One region of the Bacillus sp. UMB0893 genome, then DNA from elsewhere that is predicted to be linked to it. Evidence: riboswitches for the same ligand, from Rfam matches in the RefSeq annotation. Region 1 holds a riboswitch; each other region holds the start of a gene.
The links. A riboswitch is a leader RNA that binds a small molecule or an ion and turns the genes downstream of it on or off. The one in region 1 is predicted to bind cobalamin.
Positions count from the first base shown of each region.

Region 1 (3,160 bases):
TGCAAAGAAATAGTCTGAGAGCCTATTCATGTAGGTTAAAACTTGATCATTAATCTCTGTTTGCTTCTGCAAGGATACAATGCACCGTTCTGCACGTCTTGCTACTGTTCTTGCGATGTGAATAGCCGATGCTGCCTGTGTGCCGCCTGGAAGGATAAAACGCTGTAATGGAGGTGCTTCTGCGGTATATTGATCAATTCTTTCTTCCAGAAATGCAACCATGTCAGCCGTTGTTTTATACGGATGTTTCTGCTTGCCATGAATAACGGCGAGATCGCTGCCGCAATCAAATAGCTCATGCTGTATCTTTTCAAATTCATGATACAGATCAATCAGGTTTCCCCCCTGAAGCCATGTCATCGCAAGTCCTACAAATGAATTGACTTCATCAATTGTGCCGTATGCTTCGACTCTTAAATCATCTTTATCGACCCGTCCTCCTATAATGCTTGTTTTTCCTTTATCGCCGGTTCGTGTATATAAGTTCATTTAAAACAGCCCCTTTATTTTTATAGGCTCTTTTCGTAAACATTGTAGCTTTTGCAAGTGAGTAAAAAATCGGGTTTTAGACTTTTTACACTAGTTACGGCAGTGCTTATGCAATAACCACAGGCAAAGCAACAATCAATGCGAACAGAGCTTTTATATAAGAAAAGAGCGACACGTCGCTCTTTTAAGTTTACTGCATAGTTATGCCAAAATCCTTTTTATTCAAGAAATACTGAAACGTTTTGTACATGACAGGGTACAGCACGATAAAGAAGATGCCATTTCCAATTGCATGCGCTGTATCAAATGGCAATCCCGCCAGATAATAAGCTAAACCATTTTCTGTTAAAACAAACATATTCAGAGACACAACAAATCCAAAGAAATATCCAGACAGCACGGCAACTGGTGTAAAAACAAAGAGTCTTTTTGATGTAATATATTTCCCTAAAACACCTGAGATCAATGCAACCGCGCCCCAGGCCAGCATTTGCCAGATCGTCCACATTCCCATACCGAGCAGCAAATTACTGACGAAGCAGCCTAATACAGCTACGATGATTCCGTTAATAGGACCAATCAAAATCGAAGTAATGATGATGATGGCGGTCATTGGCTGGATGTTTGGAACAAATTGAAATGCCAGTCTCCCTATCACTGATAATGCTATCAATAACGAAAGCAGACTGATTCTTCTAGTCGTCATTCTGAGCTCCCGGCTTACTCATAATTTCTTAAATCAAATTCTATTTTATCTCCATCTTTAAGCTCGATTTCATTTGCACCTGTCATCGCATCTTCACCATTAACGACAAGATGCCAGTATGTTTTTTCGCTCTCGCTAGCCTTGATTCCATCGATGCCGTTAATAAAACCCCCGGCTTCTTCCACTTCAAAGTTTTCTTTCATGACATCCATAAGAGTCTGTCCTTCTTTGATGGCAACTTCTTTTGAATCGACTTCCTCTTCCATATTGTTTTTAGTCAAGGCAACAGTGGCTTTTGTTTCTTCAGCTGTTTCCTTATTTTCAGCTGCCTGCTCTGAATTTGATGTTTCTTTTTTAGGCTCTTCTGCAGTATTTGCACAAGCCCCCATTACCATTAAAAGTAATATTCCTAGTAACCCAAAAACCTTTTTCACAAACAATCTCTCCTTTTATGTATCCATCTATATTGTATAGCTTAAAACAAAAAATGAAAAAGCCCATCTTGGAGGATGGGCTTAAAAACGGCATATGAAGATTCTGAAGGTGAATGCAAAGACAGAATCTTGCCGTCTCTATGCTCAACCCCCGAAGAATACAAACTTTGTAAGAGATTAGGCAGGTCTACTGACTATTGCTTCATTCTAACTGATCCTTCCCATACAACAAACAGCATAGCTATGCCATTGGATTATACAGTGGATATTTTCAGGTCGTCGGCAAATACAGTTGCGGGGACAGTTCAGGCTTTTCACCTGATTCCCTATTAAGCGGCAAGCACCTATATCTCAAAATATTTAATTATGTTAATTCAGTATTATTTTACAAAAAAATCCTCACAGCTTCAACAGAAAATTCAGACGGTGTTCCTTATGAAACAAGAATTTTCGTCACATTCTTTCAGAATCATCGCTTTTTCGTGGCAGATAGAAGCTGAAGGTTGTGCCTTCATTTACTTTGCTGTGCACTGTTATCGTTCCTAAATGTGCATCTACGATATTTTTTGCAATCGCAAGACCCAAACCAGTTCCAGAACGGCCTCTTGTTCTTGCTTTATCTGCTTTATAAAATCGTTCAAACACAAATGGCAAATCTTCCTCCACAATTCCTGTACCGGTATCCTTCACATCGATTTTTATTCCGTGAGACACACTCTGTACATGAATTTCGACAGAACCGCCTTCAAGCGTATGTCTAATGGCATTATCAACTAAATTGGTAAGGACTTGTTCAATCTTGTCAGGATCAAGCACAAATTCCGGCTCAACTAAGATGACAGATGAGGATAAAGAAATTTTCTTATCCTTTGCCAGCCCCTGAAATTTACGATTAATTTTTTCTATAAATTCATGGATGGAGATTTCCTCATAATTTAGAGTAATATGTCCAGCTTCCATTCGGGCGAGGTCAAGAAGATCGTTCACGAGTCTTCCCATACGAAGTGACTCATCGTAAATGACTTGAGCAATTTCTTTCTTTTCCTCTTCAGAACTTGCTATATCGTCTACAATGGCTTCGCTGTATCCTTGAAGCATCGCAATCGGTGTTCTTAGCTCATGACTGACATTCGCAATAAAGTCTTTCCTCAGCTTATCCAGTCTTCTCTCCTCAGTCATATCTCTGAGGACCGCAACCGCACCGCGGACATATGACTGGTTATATAGCGGACTCATAACCATGACCCAGCTTCTGCCCTGCAAATTCACTTCCACGATATGCTCTTTCTCCGTATTGACCACTCGCTGAAATAATTCTTTTGCTTCTGGCGGAATTTCCTCACCTTCATTGATTTGCATTTTTTGCTCGTAATACCATGCCTGTAAAAACCGTTCCGCAGGAGGATTTGTTACAAGAATCGTGCCATCAATGTTGAGCGTGATTACGCCGTCTGCCATACTGCTTAAAATGCTTGTCAGGTGCTCTTTTTCCTGATTGAGCGCATTAATGTTGAATTTAAGCTGTCGGCCC
Region 1 is NZ_PKLB01000007.1:48,889-52,048, reverse strand. It holds gene CYJ36_RS15700 (cob(I)yrinic acid a,c-diamide adenosyltransferase) at 1-489, opposite strand, end outside; gene CYJ36_RS15695 (ECF transporter S component) at 680-1,195, opposite strand; gene CYJ36_RS15690 (DUF4430 domain-containing protein) at 1,210-1,629, opposite strand; cobalamin riboswitch at 1,793-1,993, opposite strand; gene CYJ36_RS15685 (ATP-binding protein) at 2,083-3,160, opposite strand, start outside.

Region 2 (3,160 bases), on a different contig from region 1:
GCCCAGGTACTCCCTTACCGACTTTCGTTGAGTCAACCTCAATAACAGGAATGACTTCACTTGTTGTTGAAGTAATAAAAGCTTCATCAAGATTTACAAGATCTTCTACTTTGATCATTTCTTCGATAAGCTTTAAACCGTTTTTTTCACACAGCTCAACGACTTTCATTCGTGTGATGCCATTCAAGATCAAGTTATTAGCAGGATGAGTATAAACTACTCCGTCCCTTATTCCGTAAAAATTGGATGAAGATCCTTCCGTTATATGCTCACTCCGGTGCAGCAGCGCTTCATATGCCCCTTTTTCAAATGCTTCCTGCTTGGCAAGAACATTCCCAAGTAAATTCAAACTTTTTATGTCGCATCGGAGCCAGCGGACATCCTCCATCAAATGCAATTTAATTCCTTTTTCCTGCTCTGATACAGGCTTTGAACAAGGAATGGGATAAGCCACAATTTGAGGCTTAACGTCTTTTCCTGGGAAAAGGTGCTTCCTCCCTGTTACGCCTCGAGTAATTTGCATGTAGACTGCTCCATCTTGCACCTGATTTTTCAAAAGGAGCTCATTTAACTGCACTGAAAGCTCTTCTTCTGACAGTGGAAGTGCGATCTTAATTTCGTTTGCACTTCTCACGAATCGTTCCATATGCTCTTTCATAGCAAAAAATGTGCCATTGTATACTCGAATCACCTCGTACACACCGTCACCAAACTGATAGCCTCTGTCTTCAAAATCAATGGAAACTTCATTTTTCTGCTTGAATTCACCGTTTAAAAGTATGTACATGTTAAAGGCTCCTTTGTTAATTAATGATAAACTTCCTCTCTTTATGTTATGATGAAACACGTTGGTCTGTAAAACAATTTTCAATTTTTATTTAAAGTTCTAAAAAATTTCTGTTGAAATTTCTTTAGCTGTCCATTATGATAATAATAGCCAACAACACAACATATTGATATTAATAAAAAACAAACATACTACATATTGAAAAACAACAGCAAGCGAAGGTGCCATTTTTATGGCTTAAAAGGGAATCCGGTGAGAATCCGGAACTGTCCCCGCAACTGTAAGTGTGACGAACTGGGAATACCACTATACGAGATTTAAGTATGGGAAGGACTCAGCACAGAATGATCACAAGTCAGGAGACCTGCCAATTACTTGCTTTAGTTTCGAATTCTTCGGGGATTGAGGAAATGAAACGATGGTTAATAATAGGAATACACCCTTTTATTCTATCGTTTGATCCGCTCATGTCCCTGAGCGGATTTTTTTTTACAGAAATTCAGCGGCTTTCCGCTTTTTCTTATTTTGTGAGGAGGATGTCACATGGCAACCAAAACGGCAACTGTTATTTTTAATGAACTGACTCTTGAACAAGCTCCATTTTCTGAACAACGATTAAAAGATTTCATAGATGAAATCGGACAAGACTTTCCAGAGCTTGACCTGGATGCTTACAGCACTAGAATTATACAGAGCATAGAAGGACGCGACACTTATGCCACTGCTCAAATTACTAATCTTCTAATCTTAGAGGGACTTTCCAATATTAGCGAACACGAGCCGCAATGGACTTACTTTTGTGCGCGTATTTATTTAAGAAAGCTATATAGGGAAGCAGCAGTCAATCGCGGACAGTCAGAAGGATATGGATCATTTTTAAATTTAGTAGAAACCTTGTCGAAAAAAGGAATTTATAGCTCTCTCCTGCTGCAAGCATATTCCGCCGAGGAAATTGAAAATCTGTCTGCAATCATTCAGCCTGAAAAAGACAGGCTTTTTACATACATTGGCCTTCGCACCTTGTCTGATCGCTATTTAGCAAGAGATTTTGATAAAAAAATATACGAATTGCCTCAGGAACGCTATCTTGTCATTGCCATGACACTAATGGCAAAAGAAAAAACAGAGCACCGCCTGCATCTTGTTAAAGAAGCCTACTGGGCACTCAGCAATCTTTATATGACGGTTGCCACACCAACATTGTCAAATGCCGGAAAGCCTGTTGGACAGCTATCAAGCTGTTTTATAGATACAGTAGATGATAGTCTGCAAGGCATTTTTGACAGCAATACAGATATTGCCAATCTGTCTAAATCAGGCGGCGGCATCGGAGTTTACTTAGGAAAAATCCGCAGCCGCGGAAGTGATATTAAAGGCTTTAAAGGGGTGTCCTCCGGAGTCATTCCATGGATGAAGCAGCTTAACAACACAGCCGTCAGTGTTGATCAGCTTGGCCAAAGGAAAGGAGCTATTGCCGTCTACTTGGACGTTTGGCATAAAGATATTTTCTCATTCCTTGATTCTAAGCTGAACAATGGAGATGAACGCTTAAGAACACACGATTTATTTACGGGAGTATGCTTACCTGATCTTTTCATGGAACAGGCTGAAAACCGAGGCGAATGGCATTTATTCGACCCGCATGAAGTCCGAAAAGTAATGGGCTTTTCATTAGAAGATTTCTACGATGAAGGGAAAGGTTTTGGTTCATTCCGCGAAAAATATTGGGAATGCGTCAACCATCCTGATCTATCAAAAGAAACGGTCCCGGCCATCGATATTATGAAAGGCATCATGAAAGGCCAGCTTGAATCAGGTACGCCGTTCATGTTCTATCGTGATGAGGTCAACCGCAGCAATCCCAATTCCCATAAAGGCATGGTTTATTGCAGCAACCTTTGTACGGAAATTACCCAAAATCAAAGTGCAACAACGATGGATGAACAATATACAGAAGACGGCAAAATCATCACAGTTAAAACACCTGGAGACTTTGTTGTCTGCAACTTATCATCTATTAACCTGGCAAGAGCAGCCACAGATGAAGTCTTAGAGCGTCTCATTGCCATACAGGTCAGAATGCTCGATAATGTCATTGATTTAAATGACATCCCTGTTATGCAGGCTAAACTGACAAATCAAAAATACCGTGCAGTTGGACTGGGAACATTCGGCTGGCATCACCTGCTTGCTTTAAAACGCTTGAAATGGGAAGACGATGAAGCTGTTCGCTATGCGGACAAATTATATGAAGAGATCGCATTCTATACCATCCAGGCAAGCATGAACCTTGCTGCAGAAAAAGGATCCTATCCAGTATTCGAAGGTTCAAAATGGCATAGCGGCGAGTATTTTGAAAGCAGAAATTATTCA
Region 2 is NZ_PKLB01000005.1:172,347-175,506, forward strand. It holds gene dat (D-amino-acid transaminase) at 1-787, opposite strand, end outside; cobalamin riboswitch at 990-1,174, shown strand; gene CYJ36_RS12645 (ribonucleoside-diphosphate reductase subunit alpha) at 1,331-3,160, shown strand, end outside.
Region 2: it holds a riboswitch for cobalamin, as region 1 does, so the genes downstream of both, CYJ36_RS12645 (ribonucleoside-diphosphate reductase subunit alpha) here and CYJ36_RS15690 (DUF4430 domain-containing protein) in region 1, are expected to answer to the same signal.

Region 3 (3,160 bases), on a different contig from region 1:
ATTTTATAAAGCTGATAGATAAAGAAGAATACTCTCATGCAGCTGTGTTATTACAGACAGATCATGTCTTGAATGCCTTAATCATAGAAGACTTAACAGAAGAACATATGATGATTTACGGTCAATATCAGGAGGGCCATTTGAATGCTATTTTGATGATTTACCCAGAGAAAATCTATTATTACTGCGCAGTTCCAGATCTGCCATTGGGTGATTTTACAGTGATCATTCAGGAAAGCGGCATCCGGAAAATTGTTGGGAAAAAAGAAATAGTCGATCGCTTTAAAGATCACTTCAAAATGGATCTTGAAAGCGAATCCTGCATGCTTCGGTACAGCGGTTCCTATGATTTGCAATTTCCAAAAGGGGTCAAAAAGATTACCAGCCTTGAAGAGTGCAGGAGGCTATATGACTTGTTCATGGAGGTCGATGAATATAAAATGATTGGCCCGAATGAGGATTTCTTTGCCAGTGATCATTTTCAAAACATTGAATCAGGCAAATTAATAGTATTCTACCGGGAGGAAGAAGGAAAAATGGTGTCGACTGCTGGAGTTTTCATCGAAAGCAGTGAAACAGCGATTATTGTTGGTGTAGCTACTCCGCTCGTTTATCGCAGAAAGGGCTATGCATCAGACGTCATACAGGCGATCTGTCATGATCTGGCTGGAGAAAATAAGTCTATATATTTGTTTTATAACAACCCGGAAGCTGAAAATCTCTATAAGAATCTTGGATTCTATGAAGCTGCAAAGTGGAAGGTGCTAAGCATATCAGAAGAGTCCCTAAGCTGAAAATTCAATTGTAGTTTAGGAAATAATAAAAGGTAATAGATTGTGGAAAATAAAATAAAGTTATCTGCGTCGAGCTACCGCGCCAACCTCCCCGGCCAGAGCGGATCTGCCATGCCTGCGCTGACCAAGGCGCCTGCGCTTTTGTTCTGATGGTCTTAGTGTCAGATAATCTGCGATAAAATACTTGCACGAAAGCGAAACTTCAGATATGCTTAAAAACAATTATTCATTTATTTAAAAAATTTAATATTTTTAAGCGATAGGTGCTAATGGCAAGAAGAAGATTCTGTCTTAGCTTAAAAGGGAAGATCGGTGAAAATCCGACGCGGTCGCGCCACTGTAATGGGGAGAATTCTATAAGAGCCCACTGTTTTTCCGAATGAAAAATGGGAAGGGAATAGAATACAATGAACCTGAGTCAGGAGACCTGCCTATCGTATGCACTTCATGCCTACGCGAAATAGGGAGGGTGATGCGATATGTTGAAACCTGTCTTGTGTCTCAACACAAGTTAACTGTGTCCATCAAACTCTCTTCATGCAAGAGAGTTTTTTTATGCACATTGAAGTTGAGTAACGTTAAGAAATGGGGGAACGGCTATGAGCATTGTAAATTCAAATTTAGGCTATCCGAGAATTGGTGAAAAGAGAGAATGGAAAAAGACGCTTGAAACGTTCTGGAGAGGTGATTTATCCGAGGAGCAATTTGAACAATCCATGAAAGAAATCAGACTGACTCATTTGCAGAAGCAAAAGGATAATGGCATTAATCTCATTCCGATTGGAGATTTCAGTTATTACGATCATGTGTTGGATACGGCGGTCTTATTCGGCTTGATTCCAGAAAGATTTAAAGAGAAAGATGCCAATTCACTGCGTACATATTTTGAAATAGCCCGCGGAAGTAAAGAAGAAGTGGCAGCTGAAATGACAAAATGGTTTAACACAAACTATCATTATATTGTTCCTGAGCTTGATGAGTCAAAACCTAAGCTAACAAATAATCGGCTGCTGAAGCTATACCATGAGGCAAAAGAAGAACTGGGTATTAACGGCAAGCCTGTTATTGTAGGTCCGCTAACTTTAATCACTCTATCAAAAGGGACGAATAAGGAATCCGTCCTGGATAAACTAATTCCTCTCTATATCCAAGTGCTTCAGGACCTTGCAGATGCAGGTGCAGAATGGATTCAGATCGATGAACCTGTATTTGTAACACCAGCTGCAGATGCTTCTCTTTTTGCAAAAGCAAAAACTGTTTATGGAACCATTCGAAAAAAGGTAACAAAGACAAAGCTTCTTGTACAGACTTATTTTGAAACTGTTGACCACTTTAGCGAACTAGTTAGTCTGCCGGTAGATGGAATTGGTCTTGATTTTATTCATGACAGCGGAGCGTCGCTGGAAAAGCTGAAAACAGCTGGGTTTCCAAAGGATAAAGTACTTGCTGCAGGCATTATTGATGGACGAAATGTTTGGAAAGCGCCCCTTCAAAATACAGTAAAACTAGTAAACAGCATTCTAGAGACAGTTGACCGGGAACGATTGATCCTTCAGCCTTCATGCAGTCTTATTCATGTGCCGGTGACAGTCAAATCCGAAGAGAATCTTGATCATCTTGTCAAAGAAGGTCTTTCTTTTGCAGATGAAAAGCTTGCTGAACTAGAGCTTTTAACGAGATTTTTAAACTTTGAAGCTGAGGATGGAGCACTTTCCGATTACGATAAGGCGACTGAGAATTTATCTTCTTCTTCACTTAGAAACCAGATCGAAGTTGAGAAAGCGATGAAGCAGTTAGATACGTTCACAACTGAAAGACCCGAAGCTGAGCTTCGCAAAAAGCTTCAAAGCAAGCGATTTAACCTTCCGCTGCTGCCTACAACGACAATCGGGAGCTTTCCGCAAACAAAAGAGGTTCGTGCTGAACGGTTAAAATGGAGAAAAGGAGAACGTTCAGATGAGCAATATAATCATTATATAGAACAAGAAATAAAAAAATGGATTGATATTCAGGAAAATCTGGAATTAGACGTTTTTGTTCACGGAGAGTTTGAACGAACTGATATGGTAGAATTTTTTGGCGAAAAGTTAACTGGAATTGCGATTACAACGTTTGGCTGGGTTCAATCCTATGGCTCGCGGTGTGTCAGACCGCCAGTTATTTACGGAGATGTTTTACTTGAGGAGCCGATGACAGTAAAAGAAACCATTTTCGCTCAAAGTTTGACTGATAAACCAGTTAAAGGAATGCTGACGGGTCCTGTTACAATCTTAAACTGGTCATTCGTGCGAAATGATATTCCTAAAACGGATGTGCTCAACCAATTGTCGCTCAGTATCCGTAAAGAGGTTGAAGCTCTTGAACAG
Region 3 is NZ_PKLB01000002.1:342,086-345,245, reverse strand. It holds gene CYJ36_RS07345 (GNAT family N-acetyltransferase) at 1-794, shown strand, start outside; cobalamin riboswitch at 1,039-1,243, shown strand; gene metE (5-methyltetrahydropteroyltriglutamate--homocysteine S-methyltransferase) at 1,394-3,160, shown strand, end outside.
Region 3: it holds a riboswitch for cobalamin, as region 1 does, so the genes downstream of both, metE (5-methyltetrahydropteroyltriglutamate--homocysteine S-methyltransferase) here and CYJ36_RS15690 (DUF4430 domain-containing protein) in region 1, are expected to answer to the same signal.

Region 4 (3,160 bases), on a different contig from region 1:
GTTTTTTGTTCCCGGAAGAATAATGCAATCCGGATTTCCAAACTGCGAAGCTTTTTTTACAAACCTGATATTTACATCTGGCTCCAGTCTTAATGGATCAATATCTGTAAAGTTAGACATTCTTGGGTAAGAGAGAACCGCAATATCCAGCTCAGCCTCATTATTTGTTCCTTGCGAATACTGGTTTAGCACTAGTGAATCTTCACCATCAATTTCAAGATCAGGCAAAAATGGAATCACCCCAAGCACAGGAAGACCAGTATACTCCTCAAACCAGTCTAGTCCAGGCTGAAGCAATGATAGATCACCTCTGAATTTATTGATGACGACTCCAGTCACCCGCTTTCGGTCTTCTGGAGAAAGAAGCTGGAGTGTTCCTACGAGACTGGCAAAGACGCCGCCTTTATCAATATCGCCAATTAGGATCACAGGAGCATCTGAAAGAGCTGCGACTCTCATATTTACGAGCTCGCGATCATTTAAATTGATTTCAGCAGGAGAACCAGCCCCTTCAATAACGATAACTTCATAGTCTTTTGATAGATTTAGAAGTGACTCTTTAATCGCACGCAAACCTATTTGAAAAAAATCTTCTCTATACTGGGCAGCTTTCATATTGGCAAATGGCTTCCCATGAAAAACCACTTGGGATTCCATTTCTTTGGAAGGCTTGATCAAAATAGGGTTCATATCGGTCGTAGCTTCAATAGCAGCCGCTTCCGCCTGCACACCCTGGGCTCTGCCAATTTCTTTGCCATCTTTCGTAATATAAGAGTTTAAGGCCATATTTTGTGATTTGAAAGGTGCTGTTTTAAATCCGTCTTGATAAAAAATTCGGCAAAGTGCAGTGACCAGCATGCTTTTACCGGCATCGGAGTGTGTGCCCTGTATCATCAGCTTCATTGTTTTAGAAAGACCTTGTTCATCCGAAGCCTCAATATTCAATCCCATAAATCGCCTCTACACCTTCATCATAGTAGTGCTTTTCCACATTGATCACAGACACAAGGTCAGCGATCTCCTTTATTTCGTCTTTTGCATCTCTTCCTGTAAGAACAACATGAACATGTGGAGGACGATTTTTAATCGTATGTATGACTTCCTCAATCGGCAGTACATCATTTATCGGAAAAGTATGTATCGCCAGTGCATTATTGATTTCATCGAGAATGACGAGATTATACTTCCCGCACATAATTTTTTCCTTAGCAAGATTCCATGCAGATTTTAACGCTTGCCGGTGCTCATCAGGTGTTTTTGTCCATGTAAATCCAACGCCGAGCTGATGGATTTCTGCACCGTTTAGTTTTTCAAGTACATTTTTTTCTCCATAGGTTCTATCAGGTGATTTAATAAATTGCAGCATGGAGACTTTCATATCTCTTCCAATCGCCCGAACGGCAAGTCCAATGGCTGCCGTAGTTTTACCTTTGCCATTCCCCGTATAAACAAGTATTCTTCCATTTTGATCATTCACTGTTACCCATCCATCTCCCATCTTTTAATAATAAATATAAAAAAGACCTTGAACTGAAGTCAGTCAAGGCCTTTAATAAGCTAAATAAAACGCACAATAAGGGTTCCTGACTTATTCTTCCCACCGAAAAACAAGCAAAAACTTTAAAAGCAGGTCTCCTGGCTTCACGCTTCATTTCCGTTTGACCCTTCCCGACTCTTCAAGTCAGTGGGCATTTCAAACGAATCTGCGTTTACAGTAGCGGGGGCTGCACCGGATTTTCACCGGTTTCCCTATTATCCTAGCAATTAGGCACTTTTAAAGAATCATATTTTTTTGTTCATTGTAATCTATTCATCTGGAAATGTCATCAAATTCTTTTTTGCCTTCCAAAAGAATATCTGATTCAGGTTATTTAGAGATCATTGTTAAATCCTCAAGCTCGAGGCGCGTTGTTGTCTCCATTTGAAGTTTCTCTCCAAATCTCAGTTCAATCGTCTTTTTAAATAATGGCCCATCAAACACAAAGGTATGATACTCACCTGCCTCACCCATAGGACATATCGGCTGTGAGTGCATTCTTTCGATTAGTTCCTGATCAATTTCCTTGCCAAGCCATGTATCATCAAGCACATCATTCTGAGTTCTTATGATGACTGCTTTATATCCGCTGTTTGCAAATGCTTGAAGAGCTTGCGCTGCTTCCTTTTTCTCCATCCATAGCGGGTAAAGTGCTTCTACTCCCGCTGAGTCTGTAACCTTTTCTCCCCAGGTGCGGTGTTCATCTAGATATAAATCCCCGAAAGCTGCACTTGTAAGGCTGTATTTTTTCTTCAAGTGTTTAAGTGCGTCTATAAAACTCTGCGTATATCCTTCAAATGTGCATTCTATGAAATGGACCGGAATTCCTAATGCCTCGCTTTGAAACTGTATGGCTTCCATTTTTTCTCCATGGCCAAACGTTCTTCCGATCTCTGCTGGTACAGTTGTTATTAGACAAACAATCTCATGACCTTGTTGTATAAGCTTATGGAGCGCCATACAGCCATCTTTGCCGCCGCTCCATGATAGAGCGATTTTTTTTACCATCCTATTCATCACATCACTTTCAATAGTTGGATCATTCATTTTCTTCGTTAAATTCACGTTTGAATTCAGCTGTTTTATCGATAGCCTAATCTTCATAATAGTATCTCAATATTCCTATGTAAAGAATCTAACAAACAAAAATCGTCAGCTCCTATTAAATACTAGGATACCGACGATTATTGTCTGCAGATAAAGATGCCGCAAAATGATAAGAGGCTATTCGTTATCAAGCGCTATTTTTATTGCTGTCCGATACAAAAGTTCTGCACCAAGTGAGATATCTTCCATTGTTGAATACTCTTTTGGATTATGGCTAATCCCGTCTTTACATCGAACAAAGATCATTCCATATTCACATTCGTAGGACATGGCCAGTGAATCGTGAAAGGGTCCGCTCATTAATTCAATTGGTTTTAATCCCATTTCACTGCTTTCGTTCCTCATGACTTGCATAATTCTTTCAGAACAATATCGGGGTTCACTATTTGTATCTTCAATAATTTTATAGGTTAAATCATGGTATTCTGCTATGTCATGTATTTTTTTTCTTAATTTCTCTTCCATTTGATTCCGTCTTTCAATCTCAATATCTCTTAAGTCAATGGTGAATTGGAC
Region 4 is NZ_PKLB01000002.1:175,968-179,127, forward strand. It holds gene CYJ36_RS06520 (cobyric acid synthase) at 1-951, opposite strand, end outside; gene CYJ36_RS06525 (cob(I)yrinic acid a,c-diamide adenosyltransferase) at 935-1,498, opposite strand; cobalamin riboswitch at 1,609-1,791, opposite strand; gene CYJ36_RS06530 (diphthine--ammonia ligase) at 1,868-2,641, opposite strand; gene CYJ36_RS06535 (M20 family metallo-hydrolase) at 2,762-3,160, opposite strand, start outside.
Region 4: it holds a riboswitch for cobalamin, as region 1 does, so the genes downstream of both, CYJ36_RS06525 (cob(I)yrinic acid a,c-diamide adenosyltransferase) here and CYJ36_RS15690 (DUF4430 domain-containing protein) in region 1, are expected to answer to the same signal.